DNA from 3 places in the Streptomyces sp. NPDC002130 genome. Region 2 is predicted to be linked to each of the others. Evidence: riboswitches for the same ligand, from Rfam matches in the RefSeq annotation. Region 2 holds a riboswitch; each other region holds the start of a gene.
What was found. Region 2 has a riboswitch for cyclic di-AMP ahead of ABT116_RS27025 (transglycosylase SLT domain-containing protein). Riboswitches for the same ligand answer to the same signal wherever they lie in the genome.
Positions count from the first base shown of each region.

Region 1 (7,720 bases), on a different contig from region 2:
CGGCCACTGGCCCACGGGCACGCACGAGAACGTGCACTACGACGCATACGCGGCCCAGCACCACGCCGCCTACGACACCGGCGTCTACGACACGACCTCCTGGACGGCCGGGCAGCAGCCGATGTCGGCCATCCCGTCCCAGGCCCCCTCCCCCGACGCCACCGGGCAGTGGGAGACCGGCCCCTGGCTCCAGCCCGACCAGTCCGGCAACCCGGCCGACCACACCCAGCAGTGGGAGTGGGGCACGCAGACCTTCGACACAGGCGCCTACGACGCGACGCAGTGGAACTCCGACGGCACCGCCGCACCTGCTCCCGACGCCTACGAGCACCCTGCCGAAACCTTCGACCAGCACGAGACCGCGGCCTTCGACCAGGTCGCGTACGACGATGCCGCCGAAGCCGGCTACCCCGCCCCCGACGCGGACGGCGGCGAGCCGGCCACCACCGGCGAACTGCCCGTCGTCACCCCGCTCCTGGACGGCCAGGAGGACGTCACCCCGGCCCCGTCCTCGCGGGCGGCCTCGCGCGCCGGCTCCCGCTCCCGCCGCCGCACGCCCCCCAAGCGCTCGGCGCTGATGACCATCGCGGTGCCCTCGGCGTGCGTGATGGGTGTCGCCGGGATCGCCGCCGCATCCGTCGGCGCCCTCTCCGACGACAGTGCCGCCGAAGCGCAGACGACCGCGGCGGACGCGCAGCCGGTCAAGCCGGCCGCGGCCAACAACAAGCTGGACACGCAGCTGCAGAGCCTCTCCGCCGGCGCCGACGACTTCGCCGACCGGGCCAGCCGCACGCAGGAGCGCATCGACCTCAAGGCCCAGCAGGCGGCCGAGAAGAAGCGCGCTGCGGAGGAGGCGGCCCGCAAGGAGCGGCTGCGCCCCAAGTTCGCCCTGCCGGTCGCCCGGCACGGACTCAGCGCCTACTACGGCCAGTCCGGCATCAACTGGATGTCCCTGCACACCGGCATCGACTTCCCCGTCTCGTACGGCACGACCGTGATGGCCGCGACCGACGGCACCGTCCGCACGCAGTGGAACAGCGCGTACGGCAACATGCTGATCCTGACCGCGAAGGACGGCACGGAGACGTGGTACTGCCACCTCTCCACCTACACGGTGCCCTCGGGTACGACCGTGAAGGCCGGCGATCCCATCGCGCGCTCCGGCAACTCCGGCAACTCCACCGGTCCGCACCTGCACTTCGAGGTGCGCCCGGGCGGCGGCTCGGCGATCGACCCGCTCCCGTGGCTGCGCAGCCACGGCATCGACCCGGCGTAACGCCCCGGCAGCCCCCGCCCGCGCCGAGCGCGCAGGGGCCCACCGGTTCACCTCACGGCGCTACAGCTTCTCCACCGGCGCGTACCGCAGCAGCAGCCGCTTCGGCTTGGTGTCGCCGAAGTCGATCGTCGCCTCGGCGTTGCCGCCCGTGCCCTTGACCGCGACGACGGTCCCGAGCCCGAACTGGTCGTGCGTGACGCGGTCCCCGACCGCCAGTGACACCACCGGCTTCTCGGAGGTGCGGCGGGTGGCGAAACCGGAGGCACCCGACGCCGACGAGCGCGAGCGGGACGACGACAGCGACGCCGCCACCGCCGAGACCGGCCCCGAGGACGCGGGCGCGGTCGCACCCGTCCGCTTCCACTCCACGTGGGTCGGCGGGATCTCCTCCAGGAAGCGGGAGGGCGGGTTGTACGACGGTTGGCCCCAGGCGCTGCGCAGCGTGGACCGCGTCAGGTACAGCCGCTCCCGCGCGCGCGTGATGCCGACGTAGGCCAGGCGCCGCTCCTCCTCCAGTTCCTTGGTCTGGCCGAGGGCGCGCATGTGCGGGAAGACGCCGTCCTCCATGCCGGTCAGGAAGACGACCGGGAACTCCAGGCCCTTGGCGGTGTGCAGGGTCATCAGTGTGATGACGCCGTCGCCGTCTTCCTCGTCGGGGATCTGGTCGGAGTCGGCGACCAGCGCGACCTGCTCCAGGAAGTCGGACAGGGAAGGCTGCTCGTCCTCGCCGCGCTCCTGCTCGAACTCCATGGCGACGGCGGCGAGTTCCTGGAGGTTCTCGATCCGGGTCTCGTCCTGCGGGTCGGTGGAGGCCTGCAGTTCGGCGAGGTACCCGGTGCGTTCCAGGACGGCCTCCAGCACCGTGGCCGGTCCGGCGCCGGACTCGACGACGGTGCGGAGGTCCTCCATCAGCGTGTTGAACCGCTTGACGGCGTTGGTGGAGCGCGCGGCCATGCCGTACGCCTCGTCGACGCGCTTCAGGGCCTGCGGGAAGCTGATCTTCTCCCGCTGGGACAGGGCGTCGATCATCGCCTCGGCGCGGTCGCCGATGCCCCGCTTGGGGACGTTGAGGATCCGGCGCAGCGGTACCGAGTCCTCGGGGTTGGACAGGACGCGCAGGTAGGCCAGGACGTCCCGGACCTCCTTGCGCTCGTAGAAGCGGACACCGCCGACGACCTTGTAGGGCAGGCCGACGCGGATGAAGACCTCTTCGAAGACACGGGACTGGGCGTTGGTGCGGTAGAAGACGGCGACGTCGCCGGCCTTGGCCTCTCCGGCGTCCGTGAGGCGGTCTATCTCGTCGGCGACGAACTGCGCCTCGTCGTGCTCGGTGTCGGCGACGTAGCCGGTGATCCGGGCGCCGGAGCCGGCGTTGGTCCACAGGTTCTTGGGCCGGCGGGACTCGTTGCGCTCGATGACGGCGTTGGCGGCGCTGAGGATCGTCTGCGTCGAGCGGTAGTTCTGCTCCAGCAGGATCGTCGTCGCGTCCGGGTAGTCCTCCTCGAACTGGAGGATGTTGCGGATCGTCGCGCCGCGGAAGGCGTAGATCGACTGGTCGGCGTCACCCACCACGCAGAGCTCGGCGGGCGGGATCTCGGCCTCGGGCGGCACGTCGACGGGGTGTTCCGAGGTGCCGACCAGCTCGCGGACGAGGGCGTACTGCGCGTGGTTGGTGTCCTGGTACTCGTCCACCAGGACGTGCCGGAAGCGGCGGCGGTAGTGCTCGGCGACGTCCGGGAAGGCGCGCAGCAGGTTGACCGTCGTCATGATCAGGTCGTCGAAGTCGAGGGCGTTCGCCTCGCGCAGCCGCGACTGGTACATGGCGTAGGCCTGGGCGAGGGTCTTCTCGAACCCGTCGGTGGCCTGGGCCGCGAAGTCCTCCTCGTCGATCAGCTCGTTCTTCAGGTTGCTGATCTTGGCGCTGAAGGACTTCGGCGGGAAGCGCTTGGGGTCGAGGTCGAGGTCGCGGCAGACCAGGGCCATCAGGCGCTTGGAGTCGGCGGCGTCGTAGATCGAGAAGGACGAGGTGAAGCCGAGCTTCTTGCTCTCGCGCCTGAGGATGCGCACGCACGCGCTGTGGAAGGTCATGACCCACATGGCGTTCGCACGCGGGCCGACGAGCTGCTCCACGCGCTCCTTCATCTCGCCGGCGGCCTTGTTGGTGAAGGTGATCGCGAGGATCTGGCCCGGGTGCACGTCCCGCTCGGCGAGCAGGTGGGCGATGCGATGCGTGAGCACACGGGTCTTGCCGGAGCCGGCGCCGGCCACGATGAGCAGCGGGGAGCCGGAGTGGACGACGGCGGCGCGCTGGTTGTCGTTCAGCCCCTCCAGGAGGGCGGCTGTGTCCACCACCGGGCGGGGGGCTCCGTCCCGGTAGTAGGCGTCCCGGTCCGGGGGCGCGTCGAACTTCCCGCCGAACAGATCGTCCGGGATCGGCTCCGGAACGTGATCGTCCTCGGGTGGCGGCGGGGGCTCGTCCGCGGGGCCCCGCTGGGCCTGGAGGTTCGCCAGGAAGCTGTCGTCAAAGAGGCTGCTCATCGCTCTCCGAGTCTAGGGCGCCCCACTGACAGCCCGCCGCCGCCCTGAGAACATCGCCGCGCGCCCGGGGTCCCGCCGACCGCCCGGCGGCGCGTTGTCGCCCTCCATGACGGCGCGATCACGCCCTGCTACACACCCGGCATGTAGGGACTTTTCCCGCCCAATCCCCCTTGATCGTTCACTCTCGGCAACGCTCGGGAATAAGGTCACGAAAATGTATCGGGCATATCACCCATCAACCTTCACAGGGGCCACACGAGTTGGCTACGGTGCGACCAGGCCGCATGACCCCCACCGGCGAACGTCGCCGGGCCGCGCGGCCTCCGCCGAGTCCGGTGTGCCGCAGCGGCAGCCGGAGCCGGGGACCCAACCGTGAACCTGGGGTGAATCGGCCCGACTCCTGTGCGGAGAAGGCCGTAGGGCAAACCTTCCGAACCACCCGCCCGAACCCGACAGCTAACCCGGTAGGCGGAACATGGAAGGAGTCGCCTCCCTTGGCGTCGCACCGCAAGTCGCGTCCTACGGGTACGCGCATGGCAGGCATACGGACCCCCGCCCTCGCAACGGCGGCCCTCACCTCCGTGGCCCTGCTGTCCCAGTCGGCCAACGCCGCCCCCGAGGCCGACGACAAGCCCAGCCTGGAGGAAGTCGAGAAGAAGGTCGACGACCTGTACCGCCAGGCCGAGTCGGCGACCGACAAGTACAACGCGGCCAAGGAGAAGACCGCGAAGCAGCGCAAGCGCGTCGACACCCTCCTCGACGATGTCGCCCAGCGCACCCAGAAGCTCAACGAGGCACGCGAGGAGCTGGGTTCCTTCGCCTCCGCCCAGTACCGCACCGGTGCCGCCGCCCCGGACACGGCGACGTTCCTGCTCGCGGACACCCCGCAGGACTACTTCGACCAGACCCAGCTGATGGACCGGATGACCGGCCGTCAGAAGGTCGCGGTCGACGACTACGTCACGCAGCAGTCCGAGACGATGAAGAAGCGCCAGGAGGCCACCGAGAGCCTCGAGACGCTCACCGATTCGCAGGGTGACCTGAAGACGGCCAAGGCCACCGTCCAGCGCAAGCTCGCCGACGCGCGCGAGCTGATGACGAAGCTGACCGCCGAGGAGAAGGCCCGGCTCGCGGCCATCGAGAAGGAGAAGCGGGCGGAGGCCGCCCGCAAGGCCGACGAGCTGGCCCGGCAGCAGGCCGCGCAGCAGAAGGCGCAGGAGGAGGCCGCCCGGCAGCAGGACGGCGCGTCCTCCACGTCCGGATCGACGGGGCCGTCGGGCTCCGGCTCGTCCTCCTCGACGGCCCCGGCCGACTCCTCGTACGCGACCAAGGCCGACAAGGCGCTCGCCTTCGCCCGCGCCCAGATCGGCAAGCCGTACGTGTGGGGCGCCGTCGGCCCCGGCTCCTACGACTGCTCCGGCCTCACCCAGGCCGCCTGGAAGGCCGCGGGCGTCACCCTGCCCCGCACGACCTACGACCAGGTCAATGCCGGCAGCACGGTCCCGCTCTCCCAGGCGCAACCCGGTGACCTCGTCTTCTTCTACGACGACGTCACCCACGTAGGGATCTACATCGGCAACGGCATGATGATCCACGCGCCGAAGCCCGGCACGTACGTGCGCGAGGAGTCGATCTACTACGACGGCGAGTCGGCGATCCACAGCGTGGTGCGCCCGGCCTGAGTGAAGCCTGCGGGCAAAGAGGTCGCGTCAGGTTTTTGAGGGGCACGCGCGCGTGCCCCTCTCGTAACGCGCGCACCGCTCTCTAGCATCGGCGCTATGTCCGGTCCCTCCCCGTTTGCCACCTGGTGGGCGACGTATGCGCTGGCGACCGGCAGCATGTCGGTCGGTCTCGACTCGGCGGGGTACGCGGTCCTCGCCCGCATCGCCCTGGCCCTGGCCTGCGCGGCCTGGCTGGCGGCGGCCGCGGGCCTCGCCCAGCGGACGCGGGGCGAGTGGCGGGTGGAGACACCGGCCGCGCTCACCACCGTGGCGGCGGCCGCGGTCCTGGGCACGGGCTTCTCCGCGGCCGGGCAGCAGCCCCTGGCCGAGGCGCTGCTGGCGCTCGCCATGCTGCTCTGGGCGGTGCTCCTCACCGCGGAGGCCGAGGGGCGGCGCGGAACGGTGTTCCTGCGCTGCGTGGCCACCGAGGGGCTCGCCGTGCTCGGCGCCACGCTCGCCGCGGCCGACGCGGTGGCCTGGCTCGCCCACGCGGCCGTGGTGCTGTTCTGGCTGGGGCTCGCGCTCTACTGCTTCGCCCTGTTCCGTTTCCAGCCCCGGCAGGTGGAGGAGGGGCGCGGGGACCACTGGCTCGCGGCCGGCGCCCTCGCCGTCTCCGCACTGGCCGGGGCGAAACTCCTCGGCGCCGACAGCTCGCGCCTGTACCTGTGGAACGAGGAGAACGCCGACACCCTGCGCACGACGACCGTCTCGCTGCTCGTGCTCGCGCTGATCGCGTGCGTGGCCCTGCTCCTCGCCGAGCTCTTCTGGCCCCGGCACCACTACGACGTGCGGCGCTGGGCGACCGTGTTCGCCGCGGTCGTCACCGCGGCGGCCACCCTCGCGGTCGCCGCCGCCCTCGACACCCCCTGGCTCGACGTCGCCGGGGAAGTGCTGCTGTGGTGCGCGGTGGCCGCCTGGCTCGGATGCACCGCCTGGGCTCTCGCCTCCGCCCGGGCCGGCGCCCGGCGCTCCCGGGTCAGGTCCAGAGCACGGCGATGAATATGTTCGCCGTGGTCAGCAGCCCGACCAGACCGAAGAGGCCCTTGTCCACCTTCTCGTCGTCCCGCTTCACATAGACCAGGCCGAGTATCACGATCAGCAGGGCCAGCTTCACACCGATCTTGATGTTGTTCACGGTCTGGTCGTCGGCCTGGTTGAGGCCGACCAGGATCACACCGGTGACCAGCATCGTGAGCGCGCCGTGCAGCATCGCGGGGGAGAAGCGGGCGGTACCCTCGCCCATCGCCTTCATCTGGGTGAGGAAGCCGCCCAGGAGCGAGGCGATGCCGATGATGTGGAGGCCGACGAAGAGGTGGATGAGTACGTCCATGAGGCCGGAGCCTAATCAGGGGCTCCGAGGCCACCTACACCGGCCCAGGGATGCATAAATGCGCCCCATAGCACCCGATCACGGTCACTCGCTCATGAATCGACCGCATCGGTCATCACGCTGAGTGAAGTAGGCGGCGCCGGGGTGGGGCCACGGTCGCATACGGTCACCGCCGGTCCTCTCACGACACTTCCGCACACCCGCCCCCGGCCCGCCGCGGCGGCATTTAGCGTCCTCCACCAGGTGCCCGGCTCCCCACCGCCGCCCGGGCCAGGGGCGGCAGTCGGACACCACCGCCGAAAAGGTCCGGCGGCGGTCCGCTTCCCCTGTGCGGGCCGTCGCCGGACGCGCAGGCCGCCCGTCCGCTCCCCCCGGCGGCCGCATACACCCCTCGGCGGTCGAGGAAAGGACGTGGCCTCCACGTGGCAGCGCACCGCAAGCCCCGACAGCGCGCAATGGGTGGCGGCAAGGCCCGTACGGCCGCCTCGATCGCCCTAGCGGGCGCGGCGACGGCGACGGGCTTCGACGGGACCGGACACGCCGAACCCCAGCTCACCCCCGGCCAGATCAAGGCCAAGGTGGACCGGCTGTACCAGGAGGCGGAGGCCGCCACCGAGAAGTACAACGGCGCGAAGGAGAAGGCCGACGCGGCCGTGCAGCGGCTGAAGGACCTCCAGGACCAGGCGGCCCGCAAGGAGGAGCGGCTCAACTCCGCCCGTGACGCCCTGGGTTCGGTCGCCGCCGCGCAGTACCGAGCCGGCGGTCTCGACCCGGCGGTGCAGCTCGCCCTGTCCGACGATCCCGACCGGTACCTCGAGAACGCCGAGTTCGTCGAGCGGGCCGGCAACCGGCAGA
Region 1 covers NZ_JBEOXI010000009.1:42,026-49,745, reverse strand. Annotated here, with positions in the region: gene ABT116_RS03075 (M23 family metallopeptidase) at 1-1,276, shown strand, start outside; gene pcrA (DNA helicase PcrA) at 1,337-3,814, opposite strand; cyclic di-AMP (ydaO/yuaA leader) riboswitch at 4,129-4,300, shown strand; gene ABT116_RS03065 (C40 family peptidase) at 4,309-5,496, shown strand; gene ABT116_RS03060 (SLAC1 family transporter) at 5,593-6,534, shown strand; gene ABT116_RS03055 (hypothetical protein) at 6,512-6,865, opposite strand; gene ABT116_RS03050 (C40 family peptidase) at 7,288-7,720, shown strand, end outside.
Region 1: another riboswitch for cyclic di-AMP. It lies ahead of ABT116_RS03065 (C40 family peptidase); the one in region 2 lies ahead of ABT116_RS27025 (transglycosylase SLT domain-containing protein).

Region 2 (7,720 bases):
ATCTGCGAGATGAAGGCGGGTCCGCCGCCCCCGCCTCCGGGGCCGGCCGGGGAAGCGTCGCTGGTCTCGATCTTCACCGCGATGCCCACGAGGACAGGGACGGCGGCCAGCACCGCGAGGAGGGCCAGGGTGCGCCAGCGGCGGAACGTGGTGAGCAGTTCGTTGCGGAGCAGGGTGGCACGGAAGGCTGTACGGCGAGTGCGGGCTGTCTGTGGCCGGTCGCGCGGTTCCCCGCGCCCCTGAGGGGCGCTCGGCTCAGCCCGCGACATCGAAACCCTCCCCGGTCAGTGCCACGAAGGCGTCCTCCAGCGAGGCCCGTTTGACCGTGAAGCCGCGCACCCGGACCCCGGCCGTCACCAGCGCGGCGTTCACCTCGGCGAGGTCGCGGTCCGGTGGTTCGCCGGTCACCCGGTCGTCGGTGACGACGACGTCGGCGACGCCCTGTTCCTTCAGCACCCGGGCCGCCTCCGCCGGATCGGGCGTGGTCACCACCAGCCGGCCGCGCGCCCCGGCGGACAGCTCGGCGACCGGGCCCTGCGTGATCAGCCGGCCCTGCGCCATCACGGCCGCGTGCGTGCAGACCTGCTCGATCTCGTCGAGGAGGTGGGAGGAGAGGAAGACGGTCGTGCCGTCCGAGGCCAGGTCCCGGACGAGGGTGCGGATCTCGCGCATGCCCTGCGGGTCGAGGCCGTTGGTGGGCTCGTCGAGGACGAGCAGCCGGCGTGGCTGGAGCAGTGCGGCCGCGAGGCCCAGACGCTGTTTCATGCCCAGGGAGTACGCCTTGGCCTTCTTGCCCGCGGCGGCCGTCAGGCCCACCCGGTCCAGGGCCGAGGCGACCCGGGCCCGACGGGTGCGCGGGTCGGCGACCGGGTCGGCGCTGTCGTAGCGGATCAGGTTGTCGCGGCCGGAGAGGAAGCCGTAGAGGGCCGGGCCCTCGATGAGGGCGCCGACGTGCGGCAGCACGGCGCGGGTGGCCCGGGGCATGGGCCGCCCGAGGACCCGGGCCGTGCCGGAGGTGGGCTCGATGAGGCCCATCAGCATGCGGATGGTGGTGGTCTTGCCGGAGCCGTTGGGGCCGAGGAAGCCGAAGACGCTGCCCGCCGGGACGGTCAGGTCGAGGCCGTCGACGGCGAGCTGCCCGCCGCGGTAGCGCTTGGTGAGCGCGTGGGTGGCGATGACCGGTTCCCCGGCCTCGTCCCGCGCCTCCCGCTGCTCCGGTTCCGTGGCGGACACCTCGCCCATCGGCTTCCTCGTTCTCTCGACGTCCCGTGCGGCTGCGGGACCTACTTGCCGGCGTCGGCCGCCTTCACGAGCGCGTCCTTGGTGACCAGGCCCGCGTAGACCTTGCCGTCGTCCGTGACGAGGGCGTTGACCAGGCGGGTGGAGAAGACCGTGCCCGAGCCGAACTTGCCGTGGACCTTGTCGCCGAGGGAGTCGATGAAGCCGCCGAACTCGCCGCCGGCCTTGCCCGAGGGCACGCCCTCGCCGCCGGTGTCGAAGGTGGCTATGGCGGTCCAGCCCTCGCCGATGGTCTTCATGCCGTCGTGGCCGCCGACGCCCTTGCCGGAGTCCTTCCCGGCCCTGGGCGCCTCACCCAGGTCGAAGGGCGTGCCGGGGGCCTTGCGCGGGGCCTTGCCCGCGTCCTTCTCCTCGGTGACCTTCGCGCCCTTGGGCGGCGTGAAGTCGAACGTCGAGGCGGCCGGCTTGGCGAAGCTGACCTTGGTGAAGCCCGCGTCGACGACGGCGGCGCCGCCGCTCGCCGGGGTCAGCGTGAACTTCAGCGGCATGCCGGTCTTCGCGTCCACGGCGACGGTGATCGCGCCGACCGTCGAGCCGGACTGCTTCGGCTTGACGACGAGCTTGTAGGCGTCCCGGCCGGCGACCTGGGCGGTGCCGTCCACGGTCACGGACGTGGTGTCGTCGACCGCCTTCAGGGCCTCCTCGGCGAAGTCCTTCGGCAGGGCCGGCGGCCGCTGGTCCTTGCCGCGCTCGGGGCTGTCGGAGGACGTGCCGTGGTAGACCTCGTTGGACTTGCTGTCGTAGCCCCAGACGTCCTTGCCGTTGTGGATGACGCTGTACTCGGCGGCGTTCTCCAGCAGCGACAGCTTCTGCTTGTCCGGGCCGTCGGCGGCGACGCGCAGGGTGTGCGTGCCGGAGGCCAGTTCCGTGAGCTTGGCCGTCGGATCGGCGGAGGAGCCGCCGTCGCCCTTGCCCGTGGCGCCGGACAGCAGGCCGGACTCCAGGCCGCCGAGGTTCGGCAGGCCGAGGTCCGTGCTGATCCTCACCGTGCCGGACAGCTGCTGGACGTCCGACTTCGCGATCTTCTCGATGAGCTGCTGGGCGGTGATCTTCGGGAGGTCGGGGTCACCGGAGTCGGCGAGCGCGGGGACCAGCCCGATCGTCGCGGCGGCCACCCCCACCACCGTGACCGGGACGATGTACCGCGCGGCTTTGCGCCGCACGGAGCGCTGCTCGTCGACCTCTCCGGCGGTCGTGCTGTCGTCGGATGCGTACGGTGCCATGTGTGCCCTACCTCCGTGGTCGGCGGCGGCTGTCCGTGTCGTCCACGCACTCGTCCCTGAGCCGCCATTCTCACCCGAACAGGTGAGGAGTGGTGTTGTTCCGTGGTGTCCATCTGACCAAATCGGCCAGGGAGATACGTCAGACCCCGGACTCAACTCCGTGTACTGCTGGGGTATGACACGGAAGGGCGGCTTCTCCCCCGACCCGTAGGGGTCGTACAGGGAAGGCGGGCTAGCCGGCCCGGTGCACCACCGCGTCGCACAGCTCCTGGAGCGCCGTCTTCGCGGTGCACTCGGGCAGCGGTGCCAGCGCCGCACGGGCGTCCTGGGCGTAGCGGACGGTGTCCCGCCGGGCCTGCTCCAGCGCCGGGTGGGCGCGCAGCAGGCGCAGGGCCTCGGTGTGCCGGTCGTCGTCGGTGAGGTCGGAGTCGAGCAGCTCGCACAGGGCGATGTCCTCGGCGAGCCCGAGCCGGGCCGCGCGCTCGCGCAGCCGGAGCACCGGCAGGGTGGGGATGCCCTCGCGCAGGTCGGTGCCGGGGGTCTTGCCGGACTCGTGGGAGTCGGAGGCGATGTCGAGGACGTCGTCCGCGAGCTGGAAGGCGACGCCGAGCCGCTCGCCGTACTGGGTCAGCACGTGCACGACGCTCTCGTCGGCGCCGGACATCATCGCGCCGAACCGGCACGACACCGTGATGAGCGAACCGGTCTTGCCGCCCAGCACGTCCAGGTAGTGCTCGACGGGGTCCCGGCCGTCCTGCGGCCCGGCCGTCTCCAGGATCTGGCCGGTCACCAGCCGCTCGAACGCCTCGGCCTGCACCCGGACGGCCTCCGGGCCGAGGTCGGCCAGGATGTGCGAGGCGCGGGCGAAGAGGAAGTCGCCGGTGAGGACCGCGACGGAGTTGCCCCAGCGGGTGTTCGCACTCGCGACACCGCGCCGCACGGCGGCCTCGTCCATGACGTCGTCGTGGTACAGCGTGGCGAGGTGGGTGAGCTCCACGACGACGGCCGACGGCACGATCCCGGGCGCGTGGCGGTCACCGAACTGGGCGGAGAGCATCACGAGCAGCGGGCGGAACCGCTTGCCGCCGGCCCGCACCAGATGCTGGGCGGCCTCCGTGATGAAGGGCACCTCACTCTTGGTGGCCTCGAGCAAGCCTTCCTCGACAGCCGTCAATCCGGCCTGGACGTCGGCTTCCAGAGCCTGGTCCCGCACGCTCAGCCCGAACGGCCCGACGTCGGTCACGAGGGGTCTCCTGTCTGCTGTGTCTGCCGGTGATTACGCGGATTGTCGATAGGTCGCTGCCCTCACTCGAGTCAGCGTATCCGGTCACGTTTCGATCACCGCCAGCGCCCATGGTTACAGGCCGGGTGGTATGCGATCACGACCGCTATGTTTTCGATCAACCTATAAGAACAGATATTTATCGACTTACCCAGGGGTAGCGAGTTATGCACGATTTGCCGTGATGGGTCATTTAATTCCCCTTGGCGGAAATTGCCCCACGGGCTCGTGATCAGTGAGTTGAATCACTTCTTCCCCTTTTCCGCCCCGCCCCCACACCGGCCCGTACGGCCTTCCCCCGAAAGCCAGTTGAGCGTTGGCTGTCGCAAAGGATCAAGTCACCCAAACGCCCCCGACCAAGGTCAACCGCGCGATATGTGACTGAGGCGCTTGTTCCCGACATGTGCTCTCGCATACGTTCCGGCCCTGTCCGGCGGACGCCTAATCCTGCCGCCGCCCGGACTCCCCACAGAACCGACTCACTCACGCGTGGCAGGAGCGGGGGACCCAGGTAAGTCGCCGGTCCGCACAGCGGCACGGCTCGGGGTGAAGCCGCGTACGGCACATGGTGCCGTACGCGGCCGGGCACCTCCCGGCCCGAACCCGACAGCTCACCTCGCAGGCGCCGGAGAGGAACATCACCATGGCCGGACGAGGCAAGCACCGTCGCCCCAGAACCAACCCGCTGACCCGAGGCATCATCGCCGCCGGAACCGGCGGAGCAGCACTCACCCTGCCGCTCCTCGGCGCCACGCACGCGAGCGCCGCCGAACCCCAGAGCGCCCCCGTCGCCGCACAGTCCGTGCCGCGGGCGGCCCAGCCCGCCAAGTCCCTCACGTACACCGTGGTCAAGGGCGACTCGCTGGCCCGCATCGCGGACAAGTACGACGTCTCGGGCGGCTGGAAGCAGCTCTACAAGGACAACCGCGCCGCCGTCGGCGACGACCCGAAGCTGATCCACCCGGGTCTGAAGCTCAAGGTGAAGACCACCAAGGCGGTCGCGCCCAAGAAGACGGCGACCAAGTCGTCCGCCCCCGCCAAGCCCGCGGCGAAGCCCGCCGGCGGCGTCACCCAGGCCACCCAGGCGTCCGCGAAGACCTACCCGGACAACCTCGACGGGTGGATCCGCGAGGCGCTGGACATCATGGCGCAGAAGGGGATCCCCGGGTCCTACGACGGCATCTACCGCAACATCATGCGCGAGTCGTCCGGCAACCCGCTGGCAATCAACAACTGGGACTCCAACGCCGCCAAGGGCACCCCGTCCAAGGGTCTGCTCCAGACCATCGACCCGACCTTCCAGGCCTACCACGTGGACGGCACGTCGTGGGACCCGTACGACCCGGTCGCCAACATCACCGCGGCCTGCAACTACGCGGCCGACCGCTACGGCTCGATCGACAACGTCAACGGCCCGTACTGAGCCGCCCCGCCCAGCAGTCGTTCGAGGACGACGGCGATGCCGTCGTCCTCGTTCGACAGGGTGACCTCGTCGGCCACGGCCTTGAGTTCGGGATGGGCGTTGGCCATCGCGACGCCGTGGCCGGCCCAGTCGAACATCGGGATGTCGTTGGGCATGTCGCCGAAGGCGATGGTGTCCGCCGGCCGCAGCCCCAAGTGCTCGGCGGCCAGCGCCAGGCCCGTCGCCTTGGTGATCCCGCACGGCTGGAGCTCGACCGTGCCGGGCCCCGACATCGTCACCGTCGCCAGTGAGCCGACCACCGAGCGGGCCGTCGCCGCCAGCTCGTCGTCCGTCAGGTAGGGGTGGCGCAGCAGCACCTTGCTGATGGGCTCGCCCCACAGCTGCTCGCGCCGCTCGACCCGGACCGCGGGCAGGGTCGGGTGCGGCATCAGATAGCCCGGCTCAATCAGCGTGAGCCCGTCGACCCCGTCCTGGTCGACCGCCGCGTACACCTGCCCCACCTCGGCCTCGATCTTGCCGAGGGCGGTCTCCGCCAGCTCCCGGTCCAGGGTGATGGACCACAGCAGCCGGTCCGCGCCGGCGTCGTACACCTGCGCGCCCTGCCCGCACACCGCGAGCCCCGTGCAGCCGAGGTCGTCCAGGAGCGGCCGCACTCTCGGCGCCGGCCGGCCCGTCACCACGAGGTGCTGGGCACCGGCGTCCGCCACCCGCGCGAGCGCGGCGAGAGACCGGTCGGACAGGGTGTCGTCGCCGCGCAGCAGCGTCCCGTCCAGATCGGTGGCGATGAGTGAATATGCGATGGGTGCGGCCATGATCAGAGAATACGGACAGTGCGCCCCTTCGTTTCATCGCACGGTGGACGCCGACCATCGCGCGACGGACACCGATTGCCCGGTTGAAGGCCTCTGCACCGGTTGGCAACAACATGCTCCGCTACCTACCCGTGGGGCCGCATAGAGCGGTACCTTCCAAGTGTCCAGGGGGGACTTGATCGGGGGGTCGGGTTGAGCAGTGGGCGCATTCGCGTGGCTGGGCCCGGGGAGCTCGGCGAAGGGGAGAGGGAGCGCTGGCGTGCGCTGCGCGCCGCCTCGGAGGCACCGCGCAACCCTTTCATGGAGCCGGAGTTCACCGAAGCCGTCGGCCTGTTCCGGCCGGGGGCCCGGATCGCGGTGGTGTACGAGGGGCCGGAGCCGGCCGGCTTCCTGCCCTATGAGCGGGGCCCGTTGGGGCAGGGCCGGGCGATCGGGCTGGGCGTCTCGGACGCGCAGGGCGCGATCCTGCGGCCGGGCCTGGACCTGGAAACGGGCGAACTGCTGAAGGCCTGCTCGGTGTCGAGCTTCGCCTTCGACAATCTGGAGGCCGAGCAACGGCTGTTCGTCCGGTACGCGGCCGAGGAGCACGCCACCTACGTCATCGACGTGGAGAAGGGCTACGAGACGTACGAGTCGGTGCTGCGCGCGCAGTCGCCGAAGTTCTTGAAGACGACCCTGGCCAAGGAGCGCAGGCTGGGCCGGCAGGCCGGTGAGCTGCGGTTCGTGTTCGACGAACGCGAACCGGCCGCGCTGCGCACGCTCATGGAGTGGAAGTCCGCGCAGTACCGCAGGACCGGCCGACGGGACCGGTTCGCCCAGGAGTGGATCACCCGGCTCGTCGGGCGACTGGCCCGGACCCGGGTGCCGGAGTGCAGCGGCACGCTGTCCGTGCTGTACGCCGGTGAGCGGCCCGTCGCCGCGCACTTCGGGCTGCGTTCGGCCTCCGTGCTGGCCTGCTGGTTCCCGGCCTACGACCCGGAGTTCGCGAAGTTCTCGCCGGGTCTGGTGCTGCACCTGCGCATGGCCGAGGCGGCGGCCGCCGCCGGTATCGGCACGCTCGACCTGGGGCGGGGAGCGGCCGAGTACAAGGACGCGCTGAAGACGGGCGAACTGCCCGTGTACGAGGGTGCGGTGACCCGTCCGGGGGTGGGCGCGGCGCTGCACTGGCTGAGCCGCGAGCCGGCACGCCGCGCGCACAGCTTCGTCCGCGGCAGGCCGCAGCTCGCGTCGCTGGCCGCGCGGACGCTGAAGGGCGCGGCTCGGCTGCGCCGTACCTGAGACACGAGGGGGGTGGGCGCATGGCCCGTTCGGTGCGTGCGCAGGAGGAGATACGGCGGTTCCTGGACATCGGGGCGGTGCAGGTCGCCGAGCTGGACCTCGACGGTGACGAGGCGGTGCTCAGACCCGGCCCGGGGAGTCCGCCCGTGACGCACGGAGAGGTGTTCGTGCTGGTCCGGAGAGGTGGCCGGCCCGTGGGGACGCTGCTCGGGCGGGTGCCGGAAGGGGCGGATCCGAGGGCCGTGCTGGCGGAGCGGGCCCGGGCGGAATGCGGGCCGGCCGACCTCGGCGACCCCGGGGAGCCGCCGTTCGCGAGCGTCGTCGTCGCGACCCGGGAGCGGGCCGGGCAGCTGGCCCGGGCGCTGGACTCGCTGCTGGCGCAGGACCATCCGCGGTTCGAGAT
Region 2 covers NZ_JBEOXI010000161.1:8,191-15,910, reverse strand. Annotated here, with positions in the region: gene ABT116_RS27045 (ABC transporter permease) at 1-269, opposite strand, end outside; gene ABT116_RS27040 (ABC transporter ATP-binding protein) at 256-1,242, opposite strand; gene ABT116_RS27035 (LolA family protein) at 1,284-2,522, opposite strand; gene ABT116_RS27030 (polyprenyl synthetase family protein) at 2,755-3,765, opposite strand; cyclic di-AMP (ydaO/yuaA leader) riboswitch at 4,275-4,444, shown strand; gene ABT116_RS27025 (transglycosylase SLT domain-containing protein) at 4,448-5,227, shown strand; gene ABT116_RS27020 (HAD family hydrolase) at 5,191-6,039, opposite strand; gene ABT116_RS27015 (GNAT family N-acetyltransferase) at 6,247-7,317, shown strand; gene ABT116_RS27010 (glycosyltransferase) at 7,338-7,720, shown strand, end outside.

Region 3 (7,720 bases), on a different contig from region 2:
ACTCCGGGTCGGGCCGACCCGAAAACCATGACCCGCCCTGAAAGCCACCACTCCTGTGCGTGCGGGCCGCGTCGATGTCGCACCCGGCGCGGCCCGCACGTGCAGGAGCCGCGCTCACGCCACCGAGGCGATCCGCATCCTGATGTCGTCCGGCGACAGCACCCCCTTGGCCGTCACATGGTCGCCCGAGGACTCCCCGCGCAGCCGGCGCCCGATCCACGGCACGAGGAACTCGCGTGCCCAGGCGACGTTGTCACGCCGCATGTCGAGAGCGCCGCGCGGTGGCAGTGGTGGCCACGCCTGCTCGGGGTCGGCCGGCACGTCGAGGCCGAGCACCTGGCCCGCGCGCAGCGCCACGCGTGTGTGCCCCTCGGGCGACAGGTGCAACCGGTCGGCGTCCCAGGCCCGGCGGTCCTGCACGCTGCGCAGGGACCACAGGTCGAGCACGGGGCAGCCGTACCGGTCGGCGATGGCCCGGACGTGTCCGTTGTACGTGGCGATCTTGCCGCGCAGATGCTTGAGCACGGGCACGCCGCGGGTGTCGAACCCGGTCGTCACCATCACCGTGCCGGACACGGCGGTGAGTTGGACCAGTGCCCGCTCGAAGCGCTCGGCCACCTCGTCGGGGTCGGTGCCGGGCCGGATGATGTCGTTGCCCCCGGCGCAGAACGAGACGAGGTCCGGGGCCATGCCGACGGCCCGCGGAACCTGGTCCGCCACGATCTGGTCGAGGAGCTTTCCGCGTACGGCGAGATTGGTGTACCGGAAGTCGCCCTCGGGCCTGCGGTCGGCGAGCAGGACCGCGAACCGGTCGGCCCAGCCGACGAACGCCCCGTCGGGGCCGGGGTCGCCGACGCCCTCGGTGAAGCTGTCCCCCACCGCCACGTACGACCCGATCACTGCTTTGCTGTCACTCTTCGAATCGTCTGCCACAGCAGCCCATGATTCACCTTCGAATGTGACCTACGCGACCGTAGGAAAGGGTTGACGGGCGGTGATATAAGCCACTCCTAAAGTGTTCGCCAACTCCGGAATACCCCGCTTGTCAGGGATGTTTCGGGGTGAGCCGCCAGACCCGGAATCCACTGATCCGGAAGTGGCTCCAGACGGTCCGGAAGGCGAAATGGCCACCGGTGTAGGGCTGCGGATCGGTGTGGTCGAAGACGAGCCGCCCGTTGTTCCACCATCGGACCATGGAACCGTCGGACACGATCCGCACCCGGTTCGGCTCGCCCGGCACCAGCAGCGGCTCGGTGTAGTCGAAGACCAGGGGACGGACGCCGGGTTCGCCGACGTAGCGGCGCAGCCGGGTCGTGGTGTTGTAGTTGGCACCGTAGCCCGCGTAGTACGTCGTGAGGTGGTCGTACTCGTCGAGGGCTCCGCCGCGCGGTGTCGCGAAGAGGTCGTCCGGCGAGCGCACGTCGGTCGCGTTCCAGAAGTTGTTGAGGTCCGAGACCCGGTCGTTGACGCCGCCCTCGGAGACGGGGGTCGCGGTGTATTCGAGCACGTAGGGCCCCTCGAGCCGCTGCCTGAACCACACGGTCGCGCCGCTCGGTACGTCGATCTCCAGTGTGCCGCGTGAGGCGGTGACGGTGCCGCCGTCCTGGAGTTCGGCCGCCCATTGCCCGAGCCCGTGGCAGAAGTCGTCGCGTGCGATGAGACGGCGGTGCGGGGACGCGGCGTGCGCGGGGGCCGTGGGGGCGAGGGCCGCCAGGGCGGCTCCGGCGGCCAGGGCTCCGAACGCTCTGCGGGTGGTCGGCACGGTGACACCACTCCTCGGGATCCGCCGGGAAGGCTCTGGAAAGCGCTTGCACTCCGGCCGTGATCACTCTGTCCCAACTGCCGCCGCCTGTCGATCCCTTGGGGCGAGCGACGGCACGCGCTCACACCGAAGGCCGGACCCGGGGATCGGGGTCCGGCCTTCGGTCGCGTGTCAGGCAGGTGGTCGTGCGGTGGGTCAGCCGACGGAGACGCCGTGCGAGCGCAGGAAGGCGACCGGGTCCACGTCCGAGCCGTAGTCCGGCGTGGTGCGGATCTCGAAGTGCAGGTGCGGTCCGGTCACGTTGCCGGTGGCGCCCGACAGGCCGACCTGCTGCCCGGCGGTCACGGTCTGGCCGGCCGACACGGAGAGCTGGGACAGGTGGGCGTACTGGGCGTAGTAGCCGTCGTTCAGCTTGATGACGACCTGGTTGCCGTAGGCGCCGCCCCAGCCGGCGGAGACGACCGTGCCCGCGCCGACGGCCTTGAGGGAGGTGCCGGTCGGGACGACGAAGTCGACACCGGTGTGGTAGCCGCTGGACCACATGCTGCCGGACATGCGGTACGGGGTGCCGACGGTGGCACCGTCCACCGGGAGGGCGTACCCGCCGGCGTTGCTCTCGGCGGCGGGCTTGGCGGCGGCCGGCTTCGCGGCGGTCTCGGCCTTCGGGGCCGAATCGGCGGCGGACGGCTTCGGGGCCGAGGCCTTCGGGGCAGAGGCCTTCGGCGCGGACGGGGCCGAGGACTTCGGCGCGCTCGCGGCCTTCTTGCCGATCGACAGCTTCAGGCCCGGGTGGATCAGCGACGGGTCGGAGCCGACGGCGTCACGGTTGTCCGCGTAGAGCTTCTTCCAGCCGCCGCTGACGTTCTGGTCGTCGGCGATCTTCGCGAGGTAGTCGCCGGCCTTCACGGTGTACGTGCTGGCGCCGTTGGCCTTTCCTGCGGCCTTCTTCTCGGCGGCCGGAGCGGACTGGACGGCCTTTTCCGGAGCCGACTGCGGGGTCGCGGCGTGAGCGCCGGCGGCCCCCATGAGCGGCAGGGCGAGGGCGGCCCCGCCGGTTCCGGCGACGGCGATGGAGCGGGTGAAACGCTGGGTCTTGGGGCGGCGGTGCTTACCCTTCGCGGGCATGGCGAATTCCTCTCCGTCGCCTGCGAGGTGAGCTGTCGGGTGCGGGCTGGAGATGCCCGGCCGCGCCGTGGCGCGGCTTAACCCCAAGCCGTTCCGGGAACCGGAACAGGCGTCTTACCTGTGGGTCCCCCGCTCCTGCCGTACGTCGGGTCAGTGTGTGCGGGCTCCGGGCGGCGGCAGGATTAGGCGTCCGTCCGGATTGGTGTGGAACGTAAGCGACCACGACGCAATAGGACAAGCTTGCGGTTGCCTGTGACGGTGTTTTTCTTGACGCGTCGCCACATATGCCGTCACCGAGCGTGGATCACCGATCCCCCGCTCCACTCAATGGCCCTGAAAATTACGGAGATTACGTGAACATGGCGACAGCACATCGTCACGAATATGACGATGGTCACGCACCCCGACCTCATCTCCTTTACGATCGGGGCACGTTATCCCTAAGCGGCTAAAATTCCCTATTCGGACACAATGACTACTTCCGCTTAAGGCGGACGATCGCGGCGTCCAGATCCCCGCGCAAACCGACCCGCAGTCCATGGTGAAGCAGCACGGCCCCTCGGTGAACTTCGCCCGTTTCAGGGCATTCATACGATTCTGTCGGGTCAAGGCCGCGCAGCCGGAGCGTCGGAACGGGCTCGCCGTAGCGCTGCGCCTGGAGCCAGGCGAAGACGACGGTCTCCTCGCCGAGGACGTACTGGACGGCGCTCAGCCCGCCCTCCGGAGGCCGCAGCCGGTACTGGTCGCCGCGCTGCACCACGGGCCGGATCTCCTTGTAGAGCCCCACCCACTGCGCCGCCTCGGCGAGCTCCTCCGGCGTCCACTTCGTGAGGTCGCCGCCGACCCCGAGCACCCCGGCCATGGCGCTGACGAACCGGAACCGCAGCGAGCTGGCCCGGTGGTTGAGCATGGCGTTCGGGCTGTCGGTGACCCAGGCGGCCATGACCCGGGCCGGATGGATCTGACTGAAGCCGTGCTGGATGGCGAGCCGGTCGAGGGGGTCGGTGTTGTCCGAGGTCCACACCTGGTCCGTGCGGCTCAGCACACCGAGGTCGATCCTCCCGCCGCCGCCCGAGCAGGACTCGAAGGCCACCCCCGGGTGGGCGGCCCGCAGCCGGTCCAGCAGGGCGTACAGGCCGTGCACGTGGTCGACCCACAACCGCTGCGGGTAGGCGTCGTCCGGCCAGCCGGCGTCGGTGAAGCAGCGGTTGAAGTCCCACTTCACGTAGTCGATCGGCGCACTGGAGAGGAGCCCGTCGAGCTGCTCCCACAGGTACTCCCGGACGTCCTCCCGGGCGAGATTGAGTACCAGCTGGTTGCGGAACTCCGTCCGCTTTCGTCCCGATTGGTACTGCACCCAGTCGGGGTGCGCGCGGTACAGGTCGCTGTCCGGGTTGACCATCTCCGGCTCGACCCAGATCCCGAACTGCATCCCGAGGCCGTGCACATGGTCGGCGAGCGGCTTCAGCCCGCCCGGGAAGCGGTCGGGGTTGGGGGTCCAGTCGCCGAGCCCGGCCCGGTCGCTGGTGCGCGCCCCGAACCAGCCGTCGTCGACCACGAACAGCTCGACTCCCATGGCGGCGGCCCGCTCGGCGAGCTCCCGCTGCTGCTCCTCGGAGATGTCGAACTCGGTGGCCTCCCAGGAGTTGAACAGCACGGGCCGGTCCCGGCCGGCGTCCGGGATCACGTACGCCCGCTGGTAGGCGTGCCAGGCGCGGCTCGCCCCGCCGAATCCGCCGTCGCTGAAGAGCCCGGCGAAGACGGGGGTCGTGTACGACTCCCCGGTGCCGAGCGTCAGCAGTCCGGAGTCGTCGTAGCCGGCGCCGCCGGTGATCTGCACGCGCGCGTCCGGGAGCTGGGCCACGGCGATGCGCCAGGACCCGGACCAGCCCAGGGCGCAGCTGTAGACCTCGCCGCGCTCCTCGGTGGCGTCGGTGTCGAGGGCGACCCACGGCAGGTGCTGGTGGGAGGTGTGGCCGCGACGGCTGCCGATGACCTTCTCGCCGTGGGTGAGTCCGGAGCGGGTCAGCCGGGACTCGGCGCCCCAGCGGCCGTGCAGCTGGGACAGACGCCAGGTGTCGCGGTCGGGCAGGGTCCAGGTGGCGGAGTCGGCGCGCAGCAGCTCGACGGCGGGCCCCTGGTTGTCCAGCGTCACCCAGCGCTCGACGACATCCGCCGAGGGGCGCATCCGGTAGTGCAGGGTGACGGCCAGGTCGCCGTCACGGAACCGGAGTCTCAGCTCGCCGTCCTCGGCGTCGTGCCCCTCGTAAGCCCACTCGGTGCCGCGCCGCTCGGCCGTGCGTACGGACAGGGCGGGGCGGACGAAGCGGGGGCCGCCTTCGACCGGATACTCCTCGCGTCCGTCGAGCGGGGACTCGAAGGGCCAGTAGTCCGGCAGCGGCCGGACGGCGAGGGCCTCGGCGTCGGCCAGGCCGATACGGGGGCCCCAGTGCAGGTGCAGCAGCTCGTCCCGGTCGGTGACATGGACGGCGTAGCTGCTGGCCGGCCCGGAGAGCACCCATGTACGACCGTCTTCGGAGATGTCCAGCATCATGCCCTCACATATTCGAACAAGCCCGACCAGGTGCGACCAGGCGGCAACATCATCAGGGGCTGTGGGGCCTCCGGGCAACGCCTGTGGACAACTCATTGCCCCAGGCAGGCATGTCGTATCGTCGAGAGACGCCCGTCGACGAGCCGCGCCGGCGGCGCCGAAGGGGAGGAGCCCTCGTGACACAGCAGGTCCCGTCGACCGAGCCCGAGCTGGCCGGAGTGCGCAACTTCCGTGACGTGGGCGGGCTTCCGACCGTGGACGGACGGCGGGTGCGGCAGGGCGTGCTGTTTCGCAGCGGCCACCTCGCCCATGCGACCGGGGAGGACGCGGCCTTCCTGACCACGCTGGGCCTGCACACGATCTTCGACTTCCGCAACGCGGCCGACCAGAAGCTCGAAGGGCCGGACGTCGAGCTGCCGGGCGTGCGCAATGTGAACCTGCCGCTGAGCGACCCCGCCGACGGCGCCGAGTTCTGGAAGATGGTCCGCGACGGCGATCTGGACCAGCTGCGCGAGATCCTCTCGGACGGCAAGGGCGCGGGCCGCATGATCGCCTCGTACCGCACGATCATCAAGCACCGCACCGACGAGCACTCCCGGGTGCTGCACGCGCTCGCCGAGGACAGTGTCCCCGCGCTGATGCACTGCGCGGCGGGCAAGGACCGCGCGGGGCTGTCCGTCGCGGTGACGCTGCTCGCCGTGGGCGTCGAGCGCGAGGCGATCGTCGAGGACTACCTGAAGTCGAACGCCAAGCACCGCCGGTACAAGGTGCACCGCTCCAGCTCCGCGGCCTCGGCCTACTCCCCCGAGGTCATGGAGCTGCTCAGCCCCCTCTTCGACGCGCGCGCCGAGTACCTGACGGCGGCCTTCGACACCATCGAGGAGACGTGGGGCGGCGTCGACACCTACCTGGAGAAGGGGCTGGGGCTGTCCGCGGAGACCCGGGAGCGGCTGCGCGAGCGGCTCCTCGACTGAGGTGCGCAAGTGGGGGCTACTTCGCCCCGACCTCGAACAGCAGGTACACGAAGGCGGCGAAGACGTGGCCGGCGATGAGGTAGATGAACAACCTCACCCACAGGGCGCGGGGGAACTTCTCCTCCATGTCGCTCATGACACGTCTCCGGGGGTGGGGCCCAGGCACAGGGCGGCCGTGGGGCTCTGCAGCAGGGTGTGGACGAAGAGCAGGTCGACGCCGTCGTGGTCCTCGGCGGCGATCCGGTGCGGGGTGAGCGAGTCGAAGTGGGCGCTGTCGCCGGCCGCCAGCCGGTGCGTGGTGTCCCCGAGGCGCAGCCGCAGCCGGCCGCGCAGCACGTGAAGCCACTCCTCGCCGGGGTGGACCCGCACGATGTCGCCCTGGGAGCCGTGGGGGACGTGGACACGCAGGGCCTGCATCCCGCGGCCGGGGGCGCCGGCCTGCCAGTAGGTCCAGCCGCCCGCCGCGGTCGGTTCCATGTCGGCCGCGCGGATGACGGCGTCCCGGTCGGCGACCGTCTCGCCGAGCAGCTCGGCGACGGTCGTACCGTAGATGCGGGCCAGTGCGAGCAGCATCGGCAGTGAAGGCTGGCGCTGCCCGGTCTCCAGCCGGGAGAGGTGGGCGGGCGACAGCCCGGCGGCGCGGGCCGCGGCCTCCAGCGTCAGGGAGGCCTGGCGCCGCAGCGCCCGCAGCTGGGGCGCCACCACGGCGGGCAGCGCAAGGTCGGCCGGCGAGTCGGCCCCGTGGGGCCGCTCGGTCTCGGAGGAGCTCATGCCTCCATTCAGCCGGACGCTTGCCTCACTGACAAATTTCTTGCCTCTGGGGCAAAAGCAAGCGGGTTCAGCGGTTGGCCACCGCCTGCTTGACGAGTGTCTTGCCGAAGTCCCACACCAGCCCGCCGTTGTGCGCGTCGTCCATCACCGCCGTGAAGGCGTCGACGAACCGGTCCACCTCGCGCTCGCCGATGATCAGCGGCGGGATCAGCTTGATCACCTCCATGTGGTCGCCGGAGACCTGCGTGAGGATCCGGTGGCGCTGCAGCAGCGGTACGACGACCATCTGCGCGAAGAGCCCCTTGCGGGCGGCCTGGAGCATCGTCCAGCGGCTGCGCAGTTTCAGCGACCTGGGCCGTCCGAACTCGATGCCGATCATCAGGCCCCGGCCGCGGACCTCGGCCAGCATCTCGTACTTGTCCGTCAGCGCCGCGAGCCGGGATCTGAGCCGGTCCCCGGTGGCCCGGACGCCCGCGACGATCTGCTCGTTCTCCATCACCGACAGCACCGCGAGGCCCGCCGCCATGGCCTGCG
Region 3 covers NZ_JBEOXI010000094.1:15,777-23,496, reverse strand. Annotated here, with positions in the region: gene ABT116_RS19365 (SGNH/GDSL hydrolase family protein) at 115-900, opposite strand; gene ABT116_RS19360 (DUF6250 domain-containing protein) at 1,046-1,762, opposite strand; gene ABT116_RS19355 (peptidoglycan DD-metalloendopeptidase family protein) at 1,958-2,887, opposite strand; cyclic di-AMP (ydaO/yuaA leader) riboswitch at 2,892-3,046, opposite strand; gene ABT116_RS19350 (alpha-galactosidase) at 3,363-5,438, opposite strand; gene ABT116_RS19345 (tyrosine-protein phosphatase) at 5,618-6,415, shown strand; gene ABT116_RS19340 (DUF6126 family protein) at 6,432-6,551, opposite strand; gene ABT116_RS19335 (helix-turn-helix domain-containing protein) at 6,548-7,186, opposite strand; gene ABT116_RS19330 (aspartate aminotransferase family protein) at 7,254-7,720, opposite strand, start outside.
Region 3: another riboswitch for cyclic di-AMP. It lies ahead of ABT116_RS19355 (peptidoglycan DD-metalloendopeptidase family protein); the one in region 2 lies ahead of ABT116_RS27025 (transglycosylase SLT domain-containing protein).